One region of the Lentzea sp. NPDC058450 genome, then DNA from elsewhere that is predicted to be linked to it. Evidence: riboswitches for the same ligand, from Rfam matches in the RefSeq annotation. Region 1 holds a riboswitch; each other region holds the start of a gene.
What was found. A riboswitch is a leader RNA that binds a small molecule or an ion and turns the genes downstream of it on or off. The one in region 1 is predicted to bind cobalamin.
Positions count from the first base shown of each region.

Region 1 (2,987 bases):
ACCGGTCAGCATGCCCTTGACCGGCTTGGACGTCAGCGACTGCGCGTAGGTGCTCCACGCGACGGTCATCGGCTTCGAGCGGGAGACGTCGCCGTGGATGATCGGCGGCCGCACGCACCGCGAGCCGTAGGACTGGACCCAGGCGAACTCCGTGCCGGCAAAGCCTTCCAGGTGTTCGGCGAAGTACTGGACCATGTCGTTGCGCTCGGGTTCGCCGTGCACCAGCACGTCCAGGCCGATGTCCTCCTGGAGGTCGATCACGCGCCCGATCTCGTCGCGCATCCGCTGCCCGTACTCGTCCTCGGTGATGTCGCCCTTGCGGACCGCGGCGCGCGCCTTGCGGATGTCGCCGGTCTGCGGGAACGAGCCGATCGTCGTGGTGGCGAGTGGCGGCAGGCCGAGCCGTTCCTGTTGGGCGGCAGCGCGTTCCGCGTACGGCGCGCGGGTGCGGTGCTCGGGCCTGAGCGCCTCGATGCGGGCCCTGACGTGGTCGTCGCGGCGCGGCTGCGGGAGGTCGCGCTTCGCCTCGTCGGCCCAGGCGCCGTCGGCCCCGGTGCGCAGGGCCTGACCGAGCAGCACGATCTCGCGGACCTTCTGCCGGGCGAACGCCAGCCGCGCCTGGACGTCCGGGTCGAGGGTCTCGGCTTCGAGGTCGTACGGCACGTGCAGGAGCGTGGAGGACGACGAGACGACGACCTCGCGGGCGGACCCCAGCAGGGACGCGGCCTTCGCCAGTGCGGCGTGCAGGTCGGTGCGCCAGACGTTGCGGCCGTCGACCAGCCCGGCGACGAGGATCTTGTCGCGCATCGCGGGGACCGTGACCGACGCGTCCGGCGCGCTGACGAGGTCGACGCCGATCGCCTCGACCTGCGACTCGGCGAGGATCCCGAACGCCTCGCCGAGGTCGCCGTAGTAGCCGGTGACCAGCAACTTCGGCCGTCCGGGCAGGCCGCCCAGCGTCCGGTACGCGCGGCGCAGGGCGTCGAGCTCGGCGGGGGAGCGGTCGGCGGCGAACGCGGGTTCGTCGAGCTGCACCCACTCGACGCCCTCGACGCGCAGCCTGCCGAGCAGTTCGACGTAGGCCTCCACCAGGCCGTCGAGCAGGTCCAGGGGCTGGAAGTCCGGGACCGTGCTCTTGGCCAGCAGCAGGTAAGTGACCGGGCCGAGCAGCACCGGCCTGGTCGTGACGCCGAGTGCGAGGGCCTCGCGGTACTCGGCGATCGGCTTGTCGGTCGCCAGCCGGAACTCGGTGTCCGGGCCCAGTTCCGGCACGAGGTAGTGGTAGTTGGTGTCGAACCACTTGGTCAGTTCGAGCGCCTGCGCGCCGTCCCGGCCGCGGGCCGCCGCGAAGTAGGTGTCCAGTTCGGACAGTCCGAGGTCGCGGAACCGGTGCGGGACGGCGCCGAACAGCTGGGTGGTATCGAGCACCTGGTCGTAGAACGAGAACGTGTTCGACGGGATCGAGTCCAGTTCGGACAGTTCGGCCCAGGTCTGCGCGCGCAGTTCCCGGGCGGTCTGCTGGAGCGCGGCTTCGTCGATCTTGCCGGCCCAGTACTGCTCGACGGCGCGCTTGAGTTCGCGCTTCGGGCCGATCCGGGGGTAGCCGAACACGGTGCTGCCGATGGTCACAGGCTCTCTCCTCGCGAGCGTGCGGAAGCACCGGAGTCACTCGCAGCGAGGCAGCACGAAGCCTGCCCGTCAGCCCGCCCGAGAGGCTCCGGAGCAGCGCGCACCGGGTGGTGCGCGCACCTGCGGCAGGTCTTCGGACTCGTGGGCGTGACGCACGCTCCTACCGGCCGTCGCTTCCCAGGTCGTGAGACCCAGTGCTGTGTTGACGGCTTTCGTTCCCACTCACCGCTGCGGGGCAGTCCCGGACTCGCACCGGGTTCCCTTTTGCTCCACCCGGGACGAGCCCGGGTGAACCGCTGGCGTGATCGAGACTAGCGGTCCGCGCCGAGCATGCCCAGCGCCATGGTGCCGTACTGAATGGTGAGATCCCTCAACTCCAGCGGGCCGTCCGGTGAGTACCACCGGGACACCCCGCTGCACATCTCCAGCAACGCGAGCCGCGCGACGCTCGGTTCGCCGACGGTGAGCTTCTTGGCCTTCACGCCGTCGACGATCGCGTCCTGCCAGACCTGCTCGTAGCGGTCGCGCAACGCCACGATCTCCGCCCGCCGCTCGCCCGTCAGCGCCCGCATCTCGCCGTCCACGACCGCGGTCTCGCGCGGCTTCTCGGCGTGCGCGCGGACGTGCATCTCGACCAGCGCGACGATCCGGGTGGTCTCGTCGGGCTCGGCGGCGATCGCCTCGGCCTTCGTGATCAGGTCGGTGAGGCTGGTCCGCATGATGCTGACCAGCAGGTCTTCCTTGGTGCCCATGTAGTGGTAGAGCGTCGCGGACGAGAGTCCGGCGGCCTGCGCGAGGTCGCGGATGCCGGTGCCGTGGAAGCCGCGTTCGGCGAACAACCGCACGGCGGCCTCGCGGACCCGTTCCTCCGTCGTCATCGGTTGCCTCCTCTTGACCGGCTGTTCGCGGCCACTCTAGCGTGAGGCCCAATCGATCGATCGATCGAAGGGGAGCGATGACCGTCGACTACGCGTGCCACGAGGGTGTGGCCGTGCTGCGCCTGAACCGTCCGGAACGGCTGAACGCCGTGGTCCCGGCCCTGGTGGACGACCTGCTGGCGGCGTTTCGCCGCGCTGCCGCCGAGGCTCGTGTTGTCGTGCTGGCCGGGCGCGGGCGGTCGTTCTGCGCCGGCCACGATCTCAAGGAGCCGGTGCCGGCCGAATCGGTGCTGGAGACGCGGGCACGGCTGGAGCGGATCCAGGACGTGACGCGGGCCGTGCGGGACTTCCCCGGCGTCGTGATCGCGGCGGTGCACGGCTACGCGCTCGGCGCCGGCTGCGAGTTCGCGCTGGGGTGCGATCTGGTGGTGGCGCACGAGGACGCGCGGTTCGGGTTCCCCGAGGTCAGCGTGGGGTTGA
Region 1 covers NZ_JBHXLO010000003.1:85,188-88,174, reverse strand. Annotated here, with positions in the region: gene metE (5-methyltetrahydropteroyltriglutamate--homocysteine S-methyltransferase) at 1-1,629, opposite strand, end outside; cobalamin riboswitch at 1,736-1,942, opposite strand; gene ACFWNN_RS06655 (TetR/AcrR family transcriptional regulator) at 1,941-2,507, opposite strand; gene ACFWNN_RS06650 (enoyl-CoA hydratase/isomerase family protein) at 2,585-2,987, shown strand, end outside.

Region 2 (2,987 bases), on a different contig from region 1:
GCGCCGTCGAGCAGGACGGTGCCGGTGGTCGGTTTCAGGGCGCGGTAGACGCAGCGCAACGTCGTGGACTTGCCGCTGCCGTTCGGGCCGACGACGCCCACGACCTCGTCGGCCGCGTGCAGCGTGATGTCCGAGATGATCCCGGCCACGGTGACCTGGTCGACCTCGACGCGCATCAGCGTCCTCCGAACACGTAGGTGCGGCGCCGCATCAGGAAGATGAAGCAGGGCACGCCGACCGCCGCGGTGATGACGCCGAGCGGGAGCTCCTCCGGCGCCGCCAGCATGCGGGCGGCCACGTCGACCCAGACCAGGAACGACGCTCCGGCGAGGGGCGCGAGCGGCAGGACCTTGCGGTGGTCGGCGCCGACGACCATGCGGGTGAGGTGCGGCAGCATCAGGCCGACGAACCCGACCGCGCCGCTGACCGCCACCAGCACCCCGGTGATGCCGGCGGTGACGATGAACAGCTGCGTGCGGAACCGGTTGACGGACACGCCCAGCGTCGTGGCGGTCTCGTCGCCCATCGCCAGCGCGTTCAGCTGCCGGGCGCGCGTCATCAGGTAGGCGACGCCGGCCAGGGTCACGACGAACGCGATCGGCAACTGCGTCCAGGTCGCGCCGCCCAGGCTGCCGAGCAACCAGAACATCGCGCTGCGCGCCGCCTCGCCGTGCGGCGCCTGGAACACCAGCAGCATCGCGACGGCCGAGAACCCGTACGCCAGCGCGGTTCCGGTCAGCACCAGCCGCAACGGTGTGAGCCCTCGGCTCGTGCGTGCGGTGAGGTAGACCAGAGCCGTGGCGCCGAGGCCGGTCACGAACGCCCCGACCGAGAGCGCGTACACGCCGAGCCCGGACAGGACGCCGAGCGTCGCCACGGCCGTCGCGCCGACACTCGCGCCCGACGAGATGCCCAGCACGTAGGGATCGGCGAGGGCGTTGCGGACCATCGCCTGGATCGCGACGCCGACCGCGCTCAGCCCGGCCCCGACGACCGCGGCCAGCAGCACGCGCGGCAGCCGGATGTCCCAGACGATGTGGTACTGGCCGGCGAGGTCGGCCGGGACGGTGCCGCCGGTGAACGCCGCCCACAGCAGGTCCAGGGTGACGTCGAACGGAACGGACACGGGGCCGAGTGCCACGCCCGCGACGATGCTGACGGCGAGCACGCCGACGAGCGCGCTGATCTTCCCGATCACTGATGCCCTTCCCGCAGTCCACGGCAGGAGTTCCTGGTTGCACCGTGCGCGGGTATTCGGGCTCGTCCCTCTCGACAGAGAGACCTACCGTTGCGGGTCAGCGCCGGATTCAGACCGGACTTCCCCCATGCACGACGAAAGCACTCTAACCCGACACGATCACCCGTCCGTGCGACGGCGGACGTGAGGCGCATCTCGGCTGCGACACCGGGCCGCCCGTATGCAAGCCTCTGACCTGCACGAAAAGAAAACTTCAAAAAAGTTCTGGGTGCGTGTCGATCCGGCGGGGCACCCGTTCGACCTCTGGACGTCAACGAACGAGACGCAAGGAGAACCACCGTGAAGTACATGCTGATCATGCGCGCCACCGACGAGGCCTTCGCCAACATGGGCGAGTTCGACTTCGACAAGATGCTCGAGACCGTCGGCGCGTTCAACGAGGAGCTGATCCGGGCCGGCGTGCTGCTCGCCGCCGAGGGCCTCTCCGACCCGTCCGAGGGCGTCGTCGTCGACTACTCCGCCGAGCCCGCGGTCATCACGGACGGCCCGTACGGCGAGACCAAGGAGCTGTTCAACGGCTTCTACCTGCTCAACGTCGCCTCGATCCAGGAGGCGATCGAGTGGGCCCGCCGCATGCCGATGACCGGCCCCGGCTTCAAGACCGAGATCCGCCGCGTGCCGTCGATCGACGAGTTCCCGCAGGACAACGAGTACATCCAGAAGGAGCGCGCGTGGCGTGAGGCCAACGGCCAGCTCTGATCGCGCGGAGAAACGCCGAAGCCCCGGCCGGGAACCATCCGGCCGGGGCTTCAAAACGTCTGAAACGAACTCAGCCCGTGCGCACGTTCGACGACACGAGTGCCGCGAGCCGGTCGCCGATCGCGTAGGTCGCGCCCGGAGACTGGTGGTCGCGCGTCGCCAGGTCGAACGCCACGGAGGCCTCGATCCGGCGCGCCGCCTCGTGCTCGCCGAGGTGGTCGAGCAGCAGCGCGACCGACAGCACGGCGGCCGTCGGGTCGGCGATGCCCTGGCCGGCGATGTCCGGGGCGGACCCGTGCACCGGCTCGAACATCGACGGGTTGCGCCTGGTGACGTCCATGTTCCCCGACGCGGCCAGGCCGATGCCACCCGTGACGGCGGCGGCCAGGTCGGTCAGGATGTCGCCGAACAGGTTGTCGGTGACGATCACGTCGTAGCGGCCCGGGTCGGTGACCATGTGAATGGTCGCCGCGTCCACGTGCTGGTAGGCCACGGTGACGTCCGGGTGCTGCAGCGAGACCTCCTCGACGACGCGCGACCACAACGAGCCGGCGTGCGTGAGGACGTTCGTCTTGTGCACCAGCGTCAGGTGCCGGCGCTGGCGGTTCGAGGCACGCGCGAACGCGTCCCTGACCACCCGCTCGACGCCGAACGAGGTGTTCAGCGAGACCTCGGTCGCGATCTCGTGCGGCGTGTCCTTGCGGAGCAGGCCGCCGTTGCCCGCGTACGGGCCCTCGGTGCCCTCGCGCACCACCACCATGTCGATCTCCGGCGGGTCCGCGAGCGGGCTGCGGACACCGGGGTAGAGACGAGCCGGGCGGAGGTTCACGTGGTGGTCGAGTTCGAAGCGCAGCCTCAGCAGGAGGCCCCGCTCCAGAATTCCGCTCGGCACCGACGGGTCGCCCACCGCGCCGAGCAGGATCGCGTCGTGCTGGCGAAGCTCCCCCAGCACCGACTCGGGCAACAACTCTCCCGTGGCGTGCCAGCGCGCCGCGCCGAGGTCGTAGCGAGTGATCTCGGCCGCCGGAAC
Region 2 covers NZ_JBHXLO010000010.1:239,823-242,809, forward strand. Annotated here, with positions in the region: gene ACFWNN_RS18615 (ABC transporter ATP-binding protein) at 1-176, opposite strand, end outside; gene ACFWNN_RS18620 (FecCD family ABC transporter permease) at 176-1,198, opposite strand; cobalamin riboswitch at 1,228-1,374, opposite strand; gene ACFWNN_RS18625 (YciI family protein) at 1,538-1,957, shown strand; gene ACFWNN_RS18630 (3-isopropylmalate dehydrogenase) at 2,028-2,987, opposite strand, start outside.
Region 2: another riboswitch for cobalamin. It lies ahead of ACFWNN_RS18620 (FecCD family ABC transporter permease); the one in region 1 lies ahead of metE (5-methyltetrahydropteroyltriglutamate--homocysteine S-methyltransferase).

Region 3 (2,987 bases), on a different contig from region 1:
ATCTTGCGTTCGGCGACGGGGATGTGCCTGAGCCTGCCGTGCCGCACCGCGATGCCCGCGACGCGCAGCGCCCGTTCCGGGTCGGCGACGTAGACGGTGAGCCCGTCCTCGTCGATCTCCTTGAAGGAGAACGGAACCGTGATGATCCGGCCGTCGAACTCCGGGATCGCGACCTGGGTCGCGGTGTCCAAAGGAGACAGTCCGTCGTCGTTCTCGTCCCACGTCTCGCGGCTGGAGGTGAGGCACAGCCCTTGCAGGATCGGCACGTCCAGCGCGGCGAGCGCGCCGACGTCCCAAGCGTCGTCGTCGCCACCGGCGGACGCCTTGGCGGGGTTCGTGCCGCCCGCCGCGAGCACCGTGACGACCAGCGCGTCAGCCTTGCGCAGCGTGTCGAGCAGCTCGGGTTCGGCGGTCCTGAGCGACGAGCAGTACACGAGCAGGGCCTTGCCGCCCTTGGCCTCGATGGCGTCGCACAGGGCGTGCACGAACGCCGTGTTCCCGGCGACGTGGTGCGCGCGGTAGTAGAGCACCGCGACCGTGGGACCTTCGGCCTTCGTCTCCTCCCGCTCCAGCACACCCCACGTGGGGGTGGCGGCGGGGGCCGCGAAGCCGTGGCCGGTCAGCAGCACGGTGTCGGAGAGGAACTTGTGCAGCTCGGTGAGGTTCGCCGGACCGCCGTGCGCGAGGTAGAGGTGCGCCTCCGCGCACACGCCACCGGGCACCGTCGACAGCTCCATGAGCGCCGCGTCGGGCTGCATCTCACCGCCGAGCACGACCACGGGCAGCCCACAGGCGAGCAGCCAGTCGAGCCCTTCCTCCCACATCCTGCGGCCACCGAGGATGCGCACGAGCACCAGCTCGACGCCCTCCACGAGCCCGGGAAGGTCGTCGACGGTCGTGCGCGCGGGGTTGCCGAGCCGGTACTCGGCACCGCTCGCACGCGCCGACAGCAGGTCGGTGTCGGAGGTCGACAGCAGCAGGATCACGCAGGCTCCATCCCTCGTGGGGTCCTCGCCCCAGGTTGCGGGTGACGGCCGAAGCGGAGTTCCTGACTCCCAGCGTCGTGCACTGGTCACAGTGGCGGGACCGCGCCGGATTCACACCGGCTTCCTCCTGCGCTTCGTCGTTCGGGCTCACCCTAACCGGCGGGTTACAGTCCGACCTATGCGTAGTCACCCGGATGCCTGCCCCGGCGCCGTCGAGCTGCACGCCGCGGCCGACGGCGGGCTGGCGCGCATCCGGGTGCCGGGCGGCACCCTTTCCGCTACTCAGTGGGACGTGGTCCGGGAGGCCGCCGCAGAGCTGGGTTCGGGTGCCGTCGAGCTGACCTCGCGGGCGAACCTCCAGATCAGGGGCCTGGCGGACGGCGTGGAGCTGGGTGCGCGCCTGGCTGCGGCGGGGCTGCTGCCGTCGGCCACGCACGAGCGGATGCGCAACATCATCGCGGCGCCGTTGGAGGACAACCAGCCGCTGGTCGACGCTCTGGACTCGGCACTGTGCGCGGACGCCTCGCTGGCAGACCTGCCGGGCCGCTTCCTGCTGACGGTGGGTGCCGCGGCGAGTGGGCTCGGCGGGGACTTCGGGCTGGTCAGCGTCTCCCCTGGCGTCTTCGCCCTGCTGCTCGCGGGCCAGGACACCGGCGTCCGCGTGACCGATCCCGTGGACGCCGTGGTGTCCGCCGCCCGCCTCTTCCAGCAGTGGCGCGGCTCGGCCTGGCGCCTGTCCGAAGTGGACGACGGTGTGCGAAAGATCACCGCCCACTTCGGCACTTCGGACGCCCCGCGCATCACCCCGGCTGTGACCCCTGTCGCACCTTCACCGTTGACCCCGGGCGTCCCACTCGGCCGCCTCGACGCGACCCAACTCCCCGGCACCGCCCTGCGCCTGACCCCGTGGCGCAGCCTGGTCGTGCCGGCTGGCACCGACGTCTCCGGCCTCATCACCGACCCGCGCTCCCCCTGGCACGGCGTCAGCGCCTGCACCGGCCGCCCCGGCTGCGCCAAATCGCTCTCCGATGTCCGAGCCGACGCGCGCGCGTGGCTCGGCACCCCGCACTCCCGCCCTGTGCACTGGTCGGGCTGTGCCCGCCGCTGCGGCCGCCCGGCGGGCGAAGTGATCGAGTTCGTCGCGACCGGCGACGGCTACGAGGAGATCCGTTGACGCAGTACATCAAGGACGGGGCGGAGATCTACCGCCAGTCCTTCGCCACCATCCGCGCGGAGTCGGACCTCACCGGGTTCCCCGACGACGTCGCCCAGGTCGTCGTCCGCATGATCCACGCGTGCGGCATGACCGACCTGCCCGCCGACGTCGCGTTCTCGCCCAACGTCGTTCGCGACGCCCGCACCGCCCTGCGCAGCGGCGCGCCGATCCTGTGCGACGCCAACATGGTCGCGTCCGGTGTGACCCGCCGACGGCTGCCCAAAGACAACGAAGTCCTGTGCTACCTGCAGGATCCGCGCACACCGGCCCGAGCGCAGGCCATCGGCAACACGCGCAGTGCCGCCGCACTCGAGCTCCTGCAGGACCGGTTCGGCGGCGCGGTGATCGCGATCGGCAACGCGCCCACGGCGTTGTTCCACCTCCTCGACCTGATCGCCGCCGGGGCACCTCGGCCGGCCGCGATCCTCGGCATCCCGGTCGGGTTCATCGGGGCCGCGGAGTCCAAGGAAGCTTTGGCCGCAACGGATCTGGAGCACCTCGTGGTGCGCGGACGGCGCGGCGGCAGTGCCATGACGGCGGCGGCCATCAACGCGATCGCGAGCGAGGAAGAGTGACGGGCAAACTTTACGGCGTCGGCCTGGGTCCGGGCGACCCCGAACTCGTGACGGTCAAGGCCGCGCGGCTCATCAGCGAGGCCGACGTGGTGGCGTTCCACAGCGCGCGCCACGGCCGGAGTGTCGCGAAAACCATTGCGGCGCCTTACTTCCGCGACGGCCAGATCATGGAACAGCTCGTCTACCCGGTCACCACCGAGGACACGGACG
Region 3 covers NZ_JBHXLO010000008.1:272,065-275,051, reverse strand. Annotated here, with positions in the region: gene cobN (cobaltochelatase subunit CobN) at 1-986, opposite strand, end outside; cobalamin riboswitch at 1,021-1,156, opposite strand; gene ACFWNN_RS16075 (hypothetical protein) at 1,165-2,160, shown strand; gene ACFWNN_RS16070 (precorrin-8X methylmutase) at 2,157-2,777, shown strand; gene ACFWNN_RS16065 (precorrin-2 C(20)-methyltransferase) at 2,774-2,987, shown strand, end outside.
Region 3: another riboswitch for cobalamin. It lies ahead of cobN (cobaltochelatase subunit CobN); the one in region 1 lies ahead of metE (5-methyltetrahydropteroyltriglutamate--homocysteine S-methyltransferase).